Regions from separate parts of the Actinoplanes sp. NPDC024001 genome, predicted to be linked through region 2. Evidence: riboswitches for the same ligand, from Rfam matches in the RefSeq annotation. Region 2 holds a riboswitch; the other holds the start of a gene.

Region 1 (6,872 bases), on a different contig from region 2:
GAGCAGCAGCGGCGCGGCCCGCCGCGCCAGCACCCGGTAGCGGATACCGAAGAAGGGCAGCAGCACCAGTTCCACGAGCAGGGCGGCCGCCGGCGTGAACGGGTCGACCGTGGCGATCAGCGGCAGCGAGAAGAGCAGGGCGGCGCCGAGCTTGGCGACCGGGTTACGGCGGGCGAGCGGCGCGGACGGGTCGGCCACCGGCTCCAGGGCGAGGGTCACGGGCGCAACCTCCGCGGCAGCGGCGCCGGCGCCGGCTGGCCGAGCGGAACGGTACGGTCGGCCAGCGTCCGCACGAACGCGTCGTCGTGGGTCACCGCGACGATCCCGTGCCCCTCCGCGCGCAGGCCGGCGAGCAGGTCGACCAGTTCCCGCCAGGTGCGGCGGTCCTGCCCGAAGGTGGGCTCGTCGAGGACGAGCAGCCGCGGCGCGGTGGCCAGCGCGGTGGCCACGCTCAGCCGCCGGGCCTCCCCACCGGAAAGCGTGTACGGGTTCGCCGCCGCCAGTTTCGTCAGCCGCAACCGTTCCAGCAGCTCGTCCACGATCCGCCGCACCTCGTCCGGCGACCGGCCGACCCGGCGCGGCCCGAGGGCGAGCTCGTCGGCGACCCGGCTCGTGACGAACTGGTGTTCCGGGTTCTGGAAGACCGACCCGATCCGCTGGGTCAGCGTCGCGGCCCGCCACCGGTGCGGCGGGCGCCGGTCGCCGAACGCCTCGATCCGGCCCGAGCCGGGAGCCAGCAGGCCACCGAGCAGCAGCGCGAGCGTGGACTTGCCGGCGCCGTTGGGCCCGGTGACGGCCAGCACCTCGCCGCCGCCCACACCGATCGAGACGGGGGCCAGACGGCCGGGCACGGCGACGTGCTCCGCCCGTACCAGATCGGGGTCTGCTCCGGTTGCGGCCTTGACCGGCGGCGTGCTGAAGCCGGGCACCCAGACGCCCTCGTCCGCCAGTTTGTCGCCGTAGGCGGCAAAGATCATCTCGGGCGCGCCATCGGCGCGCACGCCGCCGCCCGGCTCCAGAACGACCACGCGGTCGACCAGCGTGAGCGCCTCGGCCACCCGGTGCTCCACGATGATCAGCGTGGTCTCCGGGCCGGTGGCCCGGGCCACCGCCTCCCGGACCAGCTCGGCGCCGGGCGGGTCCAGGTTGGCGGTCGGCTCATCGAGCAGCAGCAGGCCGGGCCGCAGGGCCAGCACGCCGGCGAGCGCGAGGCGCTGCGCCTCGCCGCCGGAGAGCGCGGCGGTCGAGCGATTGATTCGGTACGGGAAGCCGACCCGGTCCAGGGCGTCGCTGACGCGGGGCCAGATGTCGCCGGCCGGCACACCCCGGTTCTCCAGCCCGAACGCCACGTCGTCGCCGCTGCGGGCCATCACCAGCTGGGTCTGCGGATCCTGGAAGACGATGCCGGCCCGGTCGCGGGCCTTACGCGCCTCTAGACCGTCGATCTCGAGGGTGCCCTCGGACTCGCCGGAGTCCTCCGGCAGCAGCCCGGCCAGCGCGGCGAGCAGGGTGCTCTTGCCGGCCCCGGAGGGACCGAGCAGCAGCACCCGCTCGCCGTGCCGGATGTGCAGGTCCAGCCCGCGGACCGCCCAGGCACGGCGACCGGCGTGCCGCCACCCGAAGCCGCGGAGCTGAACCTCACTCATGACTCAGATCAGTGCCCGTTCCCGGCCCGCTCCGAACCGGTCCAGGACACCGGTCGGGGCCAGCGCCCGGACCAGCAGCCAGCTGCCCAGGCCGGCGAGCACGGTGCCGCTGACCACGGTGAGCAGCGCGTACGGAACGCGGTACGACCAGAGGGCGGTCTCCGAGTTCCAGGCGAAGAAGTCGAAGATCGCCGCGCTCAGGCCGGTCAGCGCGCCGGCGAGCAGCGCGGCCGGCAGCCGGTAGTTGCGGTAGCGCAGTGCGGCGAACGCCAGCTCCGCGCCCAGGCCCTGGACCAGGCCCTGCGGGATGACGGTCGCGCCCCAGCTGTTGCCGAGCAGGGCGGAGATGATGGCCGCGACCAGTTCGGTGTAGAGCGAGGCGCCCGGCTTGCGGATGATCAGGCCGCCGAGCACGGCCGGCATCAGCCAGATCCCGTAGAGCAGGGTCTGCGCCGGCGGGAAGAACGCGAAGGCGCTCTCGGTGACGCTCCAGACGGTGTTCCAGGCCCAGAAGATCACGCCGAACGCGACGGCGATGACCGAGGCGACCACGACGTCTATCGTGCGCCAGCGGTTCGGGTTGGTGTCGTTCATAACGCCTCCCAGCGGGTACCGGGAGGAGACGCACGCCGCAACCGGGCGGCGATGCCCGGGAACGGCTGGAGAAAAGACCGAACTTCCTGCGCTGGCATTACCCAGATCAGGTGCGAGGGTCTGCGGTCGCCCGCACTCTCAGCGCTGTGCGCTCCCCTGTCGGAACGAGGTTTGTTCGCGACCTACCTCGACTTATGCATCGCTGAAGCGACGCACTGGTCTCCGCCGTCGCGAACAAACTTCGGTGCATGTGTTTCGATGACGATGACGCTAACACCGAGGTGAAGGCCAGTAACAGGGAGGGAGCCACATGGAGGTCAAGGCCCGCGGTCTGACGTTCGACGTGTACGAGGGCGGCCCCGAGGACGGCGATCCGGTACTGCTGCTGCACGGCTTCCCACAGGACCACCGGGAGTTCGACCTGCTGGCGCCGCGCCTGCAGGCGGCCGGCCTGCGCACCTACGCGATGGACCAGCGCGGGTGCTCGCCCGGCGCCCGCCCGGCCCAGGTGTCCGCGTACCGGCTGGACGAGGTGGTCGCCGACGCCCTCGCCGTGCTCGACGCTCTCGGTGTCGAACGCGCCCACCTGGTCGGCCACGACTGGGGTGCGCACGTCGCCTGGCTGCTCGCCGCCCGCCACCCGGACCGGGTGCGCACCCTCACCGCGATCTCGGTCCCGCACCCGCGTGCCCTGATGCTCGCGATGCGCGTCCGCCCCTCGCAGCGGGCCCGGTTCGCCTACTTCCAGGTCTTCCGGTCGTCGGTCGCCGAGCGGCTGCTGCTGGCCCGCAACGGCACGATGCTGCGCTGGATGCTGCGCCCGCTGCACCACGCCGAGCAGTACGTCGCGGCGATGCACGAGCCCGGGCGGCTGACCGGTGGACTGAACTGGTACCGCGCGTTCTCCCTGGACCAGGTGGCCGGGACCGGCGTGGTCACCGTGCCCACCACGTACGTCTGGAGCGACCGCGACGGCGTGGTCGGCCTGACCGCCGCGCTGCGCACCGCCGACTGGGTGCAGGGCGACTATCAGCTGGTCGCCATGCGGGGCGTCAGCCACTGGGTGCCCGAACAGGCGCCACGTGAACTGGCGGACGCCGTGCTGGCACGGATCGGCGTTTGACCATGACGCTGTGGGGGAACGCTGGCGCGACATGGCGGTCGAAACGCAATCCCCCCGAAAGAATTCGTCCCAGGAGACCGAGAAGCAGCGCTGGGACCGCAATTTCGCGGACCTGCTGCAGGAGCTGCGGGTCGCTCAGACCGGTGTGCAGATCCTCTTCGCCTTCCTGCTGACCATCCCGTTCAGCAACGGCTTCCCGAACGCCACCGCGTTCCAGAAGGACGTCTACGTGGTGGCGCTGATCAGCGCGGCGTTCGCCACGGCGCTGATCATCTCGCCGGTCGCCTTCCACCGCGCGCTGTTCCGGCAGGGCCGCAAACCTGAGCTGGTCAAGTACGCGCACAAGATGGCGTCCAGCGGGCTGGCCTTCATGCTGATCTCGATGGTCAGCAGCGTCCTGCTGATCACCGACTACGTGCTGGACTGGAAGTGGGCCATCCCGCTGACCGTGATCACGGCCGGCTGGTTCCTCACCTTCTGGGCCGGGCTGCCGTTCTTCCACCGGGAGTGGGGCGAGGACGACGAGGACTCAGCGGCGGCGTCCTCGTAGCCCGAGCTGCCGCAGCTCCAGCTCGGCGAGCGCGTCCACCGCGTCCGAGTCGCCGGCCCGCCAGCTCTGCGCGATGTCCGGGCCCAGCCTGGCCAGCTCGTTCAGCGGGCGGCCGGCCAGGGCCCGCAGTGCCAGCAGGTCGCGGCCGGCCGGCTCGTTGCGGACCGCCGCGGCCACCCCGGCCCGGCGGATCCAGCGCAGCCGCAACGGCAGCCAGAAGAACAGCACCAGGGCGAGCGGCACCGCGACCGCCACGGCCGGCAGGATCAGCGCCAGCTGGCCGACGAACTCCTGCTGCTCCCGGCCGGCGTCGGCGATGGCACGGGCGGCGTCCGCGGCCTTGGTGAACGGCTCGGTGAGATCGTCACCGACCACCGGGACGTCGTCCACCTTGCCGCCGGCGTCGGCCAGGTTGTCGGCGATGCCGGTGCCGGCGCCCTCCAGCTTCTGACCGGGCACGGCCAGCTTCTGCACCAGATCGTTCATCCAGAACGCGATCCGGATCCACAGATAGACCCAGAGGACGACGGCGATGTCGGTGATCAGCTGACGGAGGGCGACGGGAACGCGGTCGGCGTAGAGCTTCACACCGGAAGGTTCCCACTCAGCCCTTGGCGGCGCATTCCGGGCAGGTGCCGAAGATCTCCAACGTGTGCGACACGTTCACGAAGCCGTGCTGCCCGGCCACCTTCTCGGCCCAGGACTCCACCGCCGGGCCGGCCACCTCGACGGTCCGCCCGCACGAGCGGCACACCAGATGGTGATGGTGCCCCTGGCTGCACCGCCGGTAGAGATGCTCCCCGCCGGGCGGGCGCATCACGTCGATCTCGCCGGCGTCGGCGAGGCCCTGCAACGTGCGGTAGACCGTGGTCAGCCCGACCCGTTCGCCCCGCTCGCGCAGCATCGCGTGCAGGTCCTGCGCGCTGTGGAAGCCCTCGGTCTCGGCCAGCACGGCGCTGACCGCGCTGCGCTGCTTGGTGTTGCGCGGGGCTCCGGTGTCAGTCACGACCGGCCCTCCCTCGCGTGGCTCACGGCGTCCGTGACGATGTGCGCGACGTGCTCGTCCACCAGGGAGTATGCGATCTCCCGGCCGCGCCGCACACCCCGCACGACGCCGGCGCCGCGCAGCACCCGCAGGTGCTGCGAGACCAGCGGCTGCGGCGCGCCCAGCTTCTCCACGAGGTCGTGCACGCAGCGTTCGCCCTCACCGAGTTCCACCACGATCGCCACGCGGATCGGCGCGGACAGGGCACGCAGCAGCGCGCCCGCCGATTCGTACGCCTCGTAGCCGTCAGCCATGGAGCACCACATCCGGGGGTTCAGTGGCCACCGCCGGGCGGGACTGCCGGCGGCGCAGGTTGCGGCGGACCAGCCCGCCGATCGTGGTGGCCAGGAAGGCGGCCAGGGCCATCAGCACCGTGGTGGCGCCCGGCGCGGTGTCCGCCTCGGCCGAGACCAGGACGCCCACCCCGGCGGCGAGCAGGCCGATCGCCATCGCGGCCGCCATGGTGGCGCGGAACCCGCGGGTGACCTGCTGGGCGGCGGCGACCGGGACCACCATCAGGGCGGAGACCAGCAGCAGGCCGACGGTGCGCATGGCGATCGTGACGGTCACCGCGGTGGTCACCGCGAGCAGGATGTTGAGGGTACGCACCGGCAGACCGCTGACCCGGGCGTACTCCTCGTCGTTGCAGAGCGCGAACAGGGCCGGCCGCAGCAGCAGCATCGCCGCCAGCACCGCCGCTCCCAGCACCCCGATCACCGTGATGTCCTGCGGCGACGTGGTGACCAGCGACCCGAACAGGTACTGCATCAGGTTGGCGTTGCTGGCGCTGTCGGAGAGCCCGACCAGCACCACGCCACCGGCGATGCCGCCGTAGAAGAGCAGCGCGAGCGCCAGGTCGCCGGAGGTGCGGCCGCGTTCACGGATCAGCTCGACACCGACCGCGCCGATCGTGGCGACCAGCACCGCGGTCAGCACGGGGGACTGGTTCAGCAGCAGGCCGACCCCGACGCCGGTGAGCGCGACGTGCCCGATGCCGTCGCCGACCAGCGACAGCCGGCGCTGCACCAGATAGATGCCGAGCGCCGGCGCGGCCAACCCGATGATCAGCGCGGCGATGATGGCCCGTTGCATGTACGGGTAGGCGAGCAGCTCCATCAGTAGGACTTCGCTCCCTCGGTCGGCGCCCACTCGCAGATGCCCGCCTTCACCTCGTCGGCGTGCGGGTGCACGTGGTCGTGGTCCGGCTCGGCGTGGTGCCCGGCCGGCTCCGGAGGCGCGCCCTCGTGCGCGATCCGTCCGTCGTGCACCACGAGCGTACGACCGATCAATGGCCGCAGCGGACCCAGCTCGTGCAGCACCAGCATGATCGTGCCGCCGTCGCCGGCGAAGCGGGCCAGCGCCGTGGCGAACGCCTCCTGGCTGGCCGCGTCCACGCCGGCGTTCGGCTCGTCCAGGACCAGCAGGTCCGGCTTGCCGGCCAGGGCGCGGGCGATCAGCGTGCGCTGCTGCTGGCCGCCGGAGAGGGTGGCGACCGGGTCGTTGACGCGGTCCAGCAGGCCGACCGCGGTGAGCGCCTCGCGGACCGCCGCCTTGTCCGCGGCGCCCGGCAGCCGGAAGATGCCGCGCCGGGCCAGCCGGCCGGAGGCGACCACCTCGCCGACCGTGGCCGGCACGCCGCTGCCGGCGCCGAGGCGCTGCGGCACGTACCCGATCCGGGCCCAGGACCGGAACCGGCGCTGCGCCGTCCCGAACAGCTCGATCTCGCCGCGGCTCAGCGGGACCAGGCCGAGGATGGTGCGGATCAGGGTGGACTTGCCGGAGCCGTTGGCCCCGAGGACCGCGACCACGTCACCGGCGGCCACGCTCAGCGAGACGTCCCGCAGGATCTCCCGGCCGTCGTACCCGGCGGCGGCGTGCCGCACTTCGACAACTGTCATGAGGCACATCCCAACG
Region 2 (6,872 bases):
ACCGCCGAGCCGGACGCGCCGCTGCGACGGGGCGAGATCGAGTTCAGCGTCGCCGGCCGGGACTACCGGCTGGCCGTGGCGTCCGGGGTGTTCTCGGCCGGGCGCCTGGACCCGGGAACCGCCGTGCTGCTGCGCAAAGCCGGCCTGCCCGGCGCCGGCACCGAGGGCACCCTGCTCGACCTCGGCTGCGGTTACGGGCCGATCGCCTGCGTGCTGGCCAGTGAGGCGCCGCGGGCGACCGTCTACGCCATCGACGTCAACTCGCGGGCCCGGGACCTGACCGCCGAGAACGCCGGCACGCTCGGCCTGGCCGACCGGATCCGGGTCGCCGCGCCCGACGACGTGCCGGACGACGTGACCTTCGCCGCGATCTGGAGCAACCCGCCCACCCACGTCGGCAAGGCCGAGCTGCACGCGCTGATGGAGCGCTGGCTGCCCCGGCTGGCGCCGGCCGGCACCGCCTGGCTGGTCATCAACCGGAACCTGGGCGGGGACTCGCTGCACGCGTGGCTCGTCGCGGGCGGCTGGGCGGTGGAACGGGTGGCCAGCCAGAAAGGCTTCCGGGTGCTGCGGGTGACCCGAAAATCGGCTGACTGAAGCGGCGGCGGCGGGGAGGATGCCGGCATGGGTTACGTGGATGTCGCCGGTGCCGGCTTCGTGCTCCCGGACGGGCGGGAGCTCTTCGCCGACGTGTCGTTCCGGGTCGGCGAGGGCGCGAAGGTGGCGCTCGTCGGGCCGAACGGGGCCGGCAAGACCACGCTGATGCGGATGGTGGCCGGGGACATCGCCACCCAGACCGGCACCATCGCCCGCTCCGGCGGGCTCGGGGTGATGCGCCAGTTCATCGGCATGATCGGCGACGACCGTACCTTGGAAGATCTTGCGCTTTCCCTGGTCGCGCCCGCGCTGGGCGCGGCAGGCGAGCGACTGCGCGCCGCGGCCGCGGCTCTGGACGAGACCGAGAAGAGCCAGATCGCGTACGCGAACGCGCTCGCGCACTGGGGCGAGGCCGGTGGTTACGAGGCCGAGGTGCTCTTCGACACGGTCGCGGTGTCCATTCTGGGCAAGCCGTGGGACGAGACGAGAAGCCGGATCGTGCGGACGCTCTCCGGTGGCGAGCAGAAACGCTTCGCGCTCGACCTGCTGCTGCGCGGCAGCGACGAGGTGCTGCTGCTCGACGAGCCGGACAACTTCCTCGACGTGCCCGCCAAACGCTGGCTGGAGCAGCGGCTGCGCGAGTCGTCGAAATCGGTCCTCTACGTCTCGCACGACCGGGAGCTGCTGGCCCAGACCGCGGACCGGGTGGTCGCCGTCGAGGGCGGCAGCGCGTGGACGCATCCCGGCGGGTTCGCGTCCTGGCACGAGGCCCGGCTGCACCGGCACGACCGGATGGAGGAGAACCGGCGGCGGTGGGACGAGGAGCACGAGAAGCTCAAGGAGCTGGTCTTCACCCTGAAGAACAAGGCCGCCTACAACGACGGCCTGGCCTCGCGCTATCAGGCGGCGCAGACCCGGTTGCGCAAGTTCGAGGAGGCCGGGCCGCCGCCGCTGCCACCGAAGGAGCAGTCGCTGCGGATGAACCTGCGCGGCGGGCGGACCGGCAAGCGCGCGGTGATCTGCGAGGGCCTGGAGCTGGAGGATCTGACCTTCCCGTTCGACCTGGAGATCTGGTATGGCGACCGGGTCGCGGTGCTCGGGGCCAACGGCACCGGCAAGTCGCATTTCCTGCGCCTGCTGGCGGCCGGCGGCACCGAGCCGGATTTGGAGCACAAACCGGTCGACGGCGCCCCGCTGGCCCATGTGGCGCACGACGGCCGGGCACGGCTCGGGGCGCGGGTGCGGCCGGGGCACTTCTCGCAGACCCACGACCGGCCGGAGCTGCTGGAGAAGACGCTGGTCGAGATCCTCTGGCGGGGTGACGAGCACCGGTCCGGGATGGACCGCGCGGGTGCCATGAAGGCGCTCAACCGCTATGAGCTGGCGGCGCAGGGGGATCAGCGGTTCGGGACGCTCTCCGGTGGACAGCAGGCCCGGTTCCTGGTGCTGCTGCTGGAGCTGTCGGGGGCCACCGTGCTGCTGCTCGACGAGCCGACCGACAACCTGGATCTGGCGTCGGCGGAGGCGCTGGAGGAGGGGTTGAAGGCGTTCGACGGCACGGTGATTGCGGTCACCCACGACCGGTGGTTCACCAGGTCGTTCGATCGTTTCGTGCTGTTCAGGAGCGACGGCGAGGTGGTCGAGGTGCCCGAGCCGGTTTGGGACGTGCGCTAGTTTTCTTTTCACGGACCGGTTATGGTCCGGTTACAAGACAACCCCACGGGAGCCCGGGCAACGGGCTGAGAGGGGGGCTGATGCCGCCCCCGACCGTCGAACCTGATCCGGGTAATGCCGGCGCAGGGAGGAGTGCTTCATGCACAGGTTCTTTCCTCGCATCCACGTCATAACCGACTCCATCGACGTGGTTCGTGCGGTCGCCGGCTTGGCCGACGTCGCCGTGCAGATCCGGGTCAAGAGCACCGATGCCGAGGCGTACGCGCTGGCCGTCGAGGCCGTCGAGACATGCCGCCCGGCGGGCACGATGGTGCTGGTCAACGATCGGGTCGGGGTGGCGCTGGCGGCCGGGGCGGACGGGGTGCACGTGGGCGCCGACGATCTGCCGGTGCCGGCGGCCCGCCGGGTCCTGGGACCACACGCCGTCGTCGGCGCCACCTGCCGCAACCCGCAGGCGGCCCGCGCGGCCGTCGCCGACGGGGCGAGCTATCTCGGGGTCGGGCCGGCGTTCACCACATCCACGAAGGACGGGCTGCCACCACCGCTCGGGCCGGCCGCGATCGCGGCCGTCGCCGAGGCGGTTCCGGGTACGCCGGTCCTGGCGATCGGTGGCATCACCGCGGATCGGGTGCCGCTGCTCGCGGTGCACGGTGTCGCGGCGGTGGCCGCCTTCGCGGAGGACCCGAAGGGAGCGGCTGCGGCATTCCTGGCGGCTCTGCGATGAGCGGCCGGATGCGCGTCGCGGTCGTCGGTGGCGGGATCATCGGGCTGGCCGTCGCCGCCGAACTGGTGCGGCGCGGCGGCGACGTCACCGTTTACGACCCGGAACCGGACGGGGACGGCGGCGCCTGGCACGTGGCGGCCGGGATGCTCGCGCCCGGCGGCGAGTCGGCCTTCGAATATCCGCACCTCACCAGGCTGCTGGAGGCGTCCAACGAGCTGTGGCCGGAGTACGCGGCGAGTCTCGGCGACGTCGGCTACGACGACGCCGGAACGCTCGGAGTGGCCCTGACCGCCGACGACGTCGCGGACGCGGCCCGGGAGTGGAAGCACCAGAAACTCGCGCCGTTGACCGGATCGCAGCTGCGGGACCGGGAACCGGCGCTGTCGCCGCGGGTGCGGGCCGGCGTGTTCGCGCCGGCCGAGCGGCAGGTCGACCCGCGCAGGGTCGTCGCCGCGCTGCGGGCCGGGCTGGCCGGGCACATCGTGCCGAAACGGATCAGCGCGCTCTCCGATGTGGACGCCGACGTCACCGTGGTGGCCGCCGGATGCGGCACCGCCGAACTCACCGGCCTGCCGGTTCGCCCGGTGAAGGGCCAGGTGCTGCGGCTGCGCGGCGAGCCCGGACTGATCCGGCACGTGATCCACGGATCGGCCGACGGTCGGCCGGTCTACCTGGTGCCGCGCGCGGACGGCGAGGTGGTGGTCGGCGCCACCCAGGAGGAGCGGACCGACCGGGCGATCACCGTCGGTGGCGTGCACGACCTGCTGCGGGCCGCCCTCGACCTGGTGCCCGGCCTCGCCGAGCACGAGATCACCGAGGTCACCGTGGGACACCGGCCGGGGACCCCGGACAACGCGCCGATCCTCGGATACCTCGACGACTCCCGCCGCACCGTGGTGGCCGCCGGTCATCACCGCAACGGCGTCCTGCTCGCGCCGATCACCGCGCGACTCATCGCCGACCTGGTGCTCACCGGATCGGCCGACAGCCTGATCAACGACTTCGCCCCCGGGAGGTTCGGATGCGCCTGACGATCAACGGCCGGACGGAGAGCCGGTCCGACACATGCTCGGTGGCGACCCTGGTCGCCGAGCTCATCGCCGCCCAGCGCGGCGTGGCGGTCGCGGTCAACGGGACCGTGGTACCCCGCTCGACGTGGGCCGAGGTCGACCTGGCCGACGGCGACAAGGTCGAGGTTCTCACCGCCGCGCAGGGAGGATGACGATGTTTCTGCCGGAGAACGGCCTGATCCTCGGCACCGGCGGGGCGAACAGCCTGGCCGCGCTGGAGGAGGCCATCCGGGCGTCCGAGACCACGCTGGTCACGGTGGCGCTGCGGCGGGTCGAGGCGGCCGGGCCGGGGCTGCTGCCGATGCTGGACCGGCTCGGTGTGCGGGTGCTGCCGAACACCGCCGGGTGCTACACGGCCGGCGACGCGGTGAAGACCGCACAGATGGCCCGGGAGGCGTTCGAGACCGACCTGATCAAGCTTGAGGTGATCGGTGACGAACGGACCCTGCTGCCGGACGGCGTGGAACTGCTGCGGGCCGCGGAGATGCTGGTCGTGGACGGGTTCACGGTGTTGCCGTACACCACGGACGACCCGATTCTGGCTCGCCGGCTGGCCGACGTGGGCTGCGCCGCGGTGATGCCGGCCGGGTCGCCGATCGGTTCCGGTCTGGGCATCTCCAACCCACACCACATCGAGCTGATCCGGCAGAGCGTGGACGTGCCGGTGGTCCTGGACGCCGGCATCGGCACCGCCTCCGACGCGGCGCTCGCCATGGAGCTGGGCTGCGACGCGGTGCTGGTCGCCAGTGCGATCACCCGGGCCGACGACCCGGCCGCGATGGCGGCGGCGATGCGGCACGCGGTCGCGGCCGGCCGCCTGGCCCGCGCTGCGGGGCGCATCCCGCGCCGCACGCACGCGGTGGCGTCCACAGCGGACGACGGGATCCCGGTGTGGTGACGCCGACCGGGCTCGTTGTGCTCACCGACCGGCGGTCCGCCGCCGGGCCGCTGGAGACGGTGGTCCGGCAGGCGGTCCGCGGCGGCGCGGCATGGGTCGTTCTCCGGGAACGCGACCTTCCGTACGGGGAACGTGCGGCGCTCGCCGAGCGGCTGAGGATGATTCTTCCGCCCGGGCGGCTGATCGTGGCCGGGCCGGATCCGCTGGGCGGCTCGGCCGTGCACCTGTCCGGAAGTGATCCGGTGCCGGCGGGTGTCGCGCTGGTCGGCCGGTCGTGGCACGGGACCGAGAATCTGTCGGGTGTGGACTACGTGACCGTGTCGCCGGTCTACCCGACCGCGTCCAAGCCGGGGTACGGGCCGGCGCTCGGGGCGACGGGGGCCGCCGAGTTGCGCGCGCCCGTGCCCTGGCTGGCGCTCGGCGGGATCGAGTCGGCCGAACAGGCGGCGGCGTGCGTGGCCGCCGGCGCGGCCGGGGTAGCGGTGATGGGAGCCGTGATGCGCTCCTCCGATCCGGAACGCACAGCGCGCGACCTCGCCGAGGCAGCTCTGGCGGGCAGCCGAGGCTCGTCGGCTGACGGTGAGGGTGGGAATTGGGGCGGCGGGGCAGCGCTGGCGGGCAGCTGGGGTTTGTCGGCTGACGGTGAGGGTGGGGATTGGGGCGGCGGGGCAGCTCTGGCGGGCAGCCGAGGGAGTGGGGTGCGATGACGCCACCGGTGGTGTTGACGATTGCGGGCTCGGATTCCGGTGGGGGAGCGGGGATCCAGGCGGACCTGAAGACGTTCGCGGCGCTGGGTGCGTTCGGCGCCTCGGTGATCACCGCGATCACGGCGCAGAACACGCTCGGGGTGACCGCCATCCATCCGGTGCCGGCCGAGATCGTGGCGGCCCAGCTCGACGCGGTGCTGTCGGACCTTCCGGTCGCGGCCGTGAAGATCGGCATGATCTCGGACCCGGACGTGGCGAAGGTGATCGCCGAACGTGCCGACGAGCTGCCCAACCTGGTCATCGACCCGGTTCTCGTGGCAACGGCGGGGAGCCGCTTGGGAGAGGTGGGCACGGTCGGTGTGCTCAGCTCGTACCCCTGCGTTCTGACACCGAACCGGCACGAAGCCGGCGCCCTCCTGGGCCGGCCGGTCGAGACGACCGAGGAGATGGTCTCGGCGGCAGCCGAGCTGGCCGCGCGCGGACCGCGCGCCGTCGTGGTGACCGGCAGCGAGCTGGCGCTCGACGTGCTCTGCGTCGGCGGGGAGACGACGCTGCTGCCGGGCGAACCGGTGCCGACGGTGAACAACCACGGGTCGGGGTGCACCTTCTCGTCGGCGATCGCGGTGCGGCTGGCCGCGGGTGACTCGGTGCCGGTGGCCGTGGAGGCGGCGAAGCGGTACGTGCGGCGCGGGCTCGCCGGCGGTAGCACGTGGCAGCTCGGCGCCGGTCCGGGCCCGCTGGACCACTTCGGCTGGTCCGTCTGATCTGAGTTTCGGCGGTCTGTGGGTTCCGTGCTGCCGTCCGCCGCCGGTTTCATCCTAGTTTGGGGAGGTATCGTGAGGCGCAAGGTCTATGTGGAGGGTCCCCGCCCGGACATCCAGGTTCCGTTCACCGAGGTGGTGCTGACCGGCGATCACGCGCCGGTGCGGCTCTACGACACGTCGGGTCCGGGCAGTGATCCGACAGTCGGCCTACCGGAGATGCGGAAACCGTGGCGCACCGGGCGGACCCAGCTCGCCTCGGCGCGCGCCGGGATCATCACGCCCGAGATGGAGTACGTCGCGGTGCGCGAAGGCGTTCCCGCGGAGCTGGTCCGCGACGAGATCGCCGCCGGGCGCGCGGTGCTGCCGGCCAACGTGAACCACCCGGAGTCCGAGCCGATGATCATCGGGTCGAAGTTCCTGGTGAAGGTCAACGCCAAC

What was found. Region 2 has a riboswitch for thiamine pyrophosphate ahead of AB0F81_RS11275 (thiamine phosphate synthase). Riboswitches for the same ligand answer to the same signal wherever they lie in the genome.
Region 1: another riboswitch for thiamine pyrophosphate. It lies ahead of AB0F81_RS19435 (ECF transporter S component); the one in region 2 lies ahead of AB0F81_RS11275 (thiamine phosphate synthase).

The regions. Positions count from the first base shown of each region.
Region 1 is NZ_JBEZZB010000045.1:28,463-35,334, reverse strand. Features, by position in the region: gene AB0F81_RS19445 (energy-coupling factor transporter transmembrane component T) at 1-219, opposite strand, end outside; gene AB0F81_RS19440 (ABC transporter ATP-binding protein) at 216-1,646, opposite strand; gene AB0F81_RS19435 (ECF transporter S component) at 1,650-2,240, opposite strand; TPP riboswitch at 2,306-2,408, opposite strand; gene AB0F81_RS19430 (alpha/beta hydrolase) at 2,551-3,363, shown strand; gene AB0F81_RS19425 (DUF6328 family protein) at 3,395-3,913, shown strand; gene AB0F81_RS19420 (hypothetical protein) at 3,893-4,501, opposite strand; gene AB0F81_RS19415 (transcriptional repressor) at 4,518-4,919, opposite strand; gene AB0F81_RS19410 (metalloregulator ArsR/SmtB family transcription factor) at 4,916-5,212, opposite strand; gene AB0F81_RS19405 (metal ABC transporter permease) at 5,205-6,074, opposite strand; gene AB0F81_RS19400 (metal ABC transporter ATP-binding protein) at 6,074-6,856, opposite strand; gene AB0F81_RS19395 (metal ABC transporter substrate-binding protein) at 6,853-6,872, opposite strand, start outside.
Region 2 is NZ_JBEZZB010000022.1:2,057-8,928, reverse strand. Features, by position in the region: gene AB0F81_RS11285 (methyltransferase) at 1-597, shown strand, start outside; gene AB0F81_RS11280 (ATP-binding cassette domain-containing protein) at 625-2,271, shown strand; TPP riboswitch at 2,307-2,417, shown strand; gene AB0F81_RS11275 (thiamine phosphate synthase) at 2,411-2,995, shown strand; gene thiO (glycine oxidase ThiO) at 3,004-4,026, shown strand; gene thiS (sulfur carrier protein ThiS) at 4,017-4,217, shown strand; gene AB0F81_RS11260 (thiazole synthase) at 4,214-4,963, shown strand; gene AB0F81_RS11255 (thiamine phosphate synthase) at 4,957-5,670, shown strand; gene thiD (bifunctional hydroxymethylpyrimidine kinase/phosphomethylpyrimidine kinase) at 5,667-6,434, shown strand; gene thiC (phosphomethylpyrimidine synthase ThiC) at 6,507-6,872, shown strand, end outside.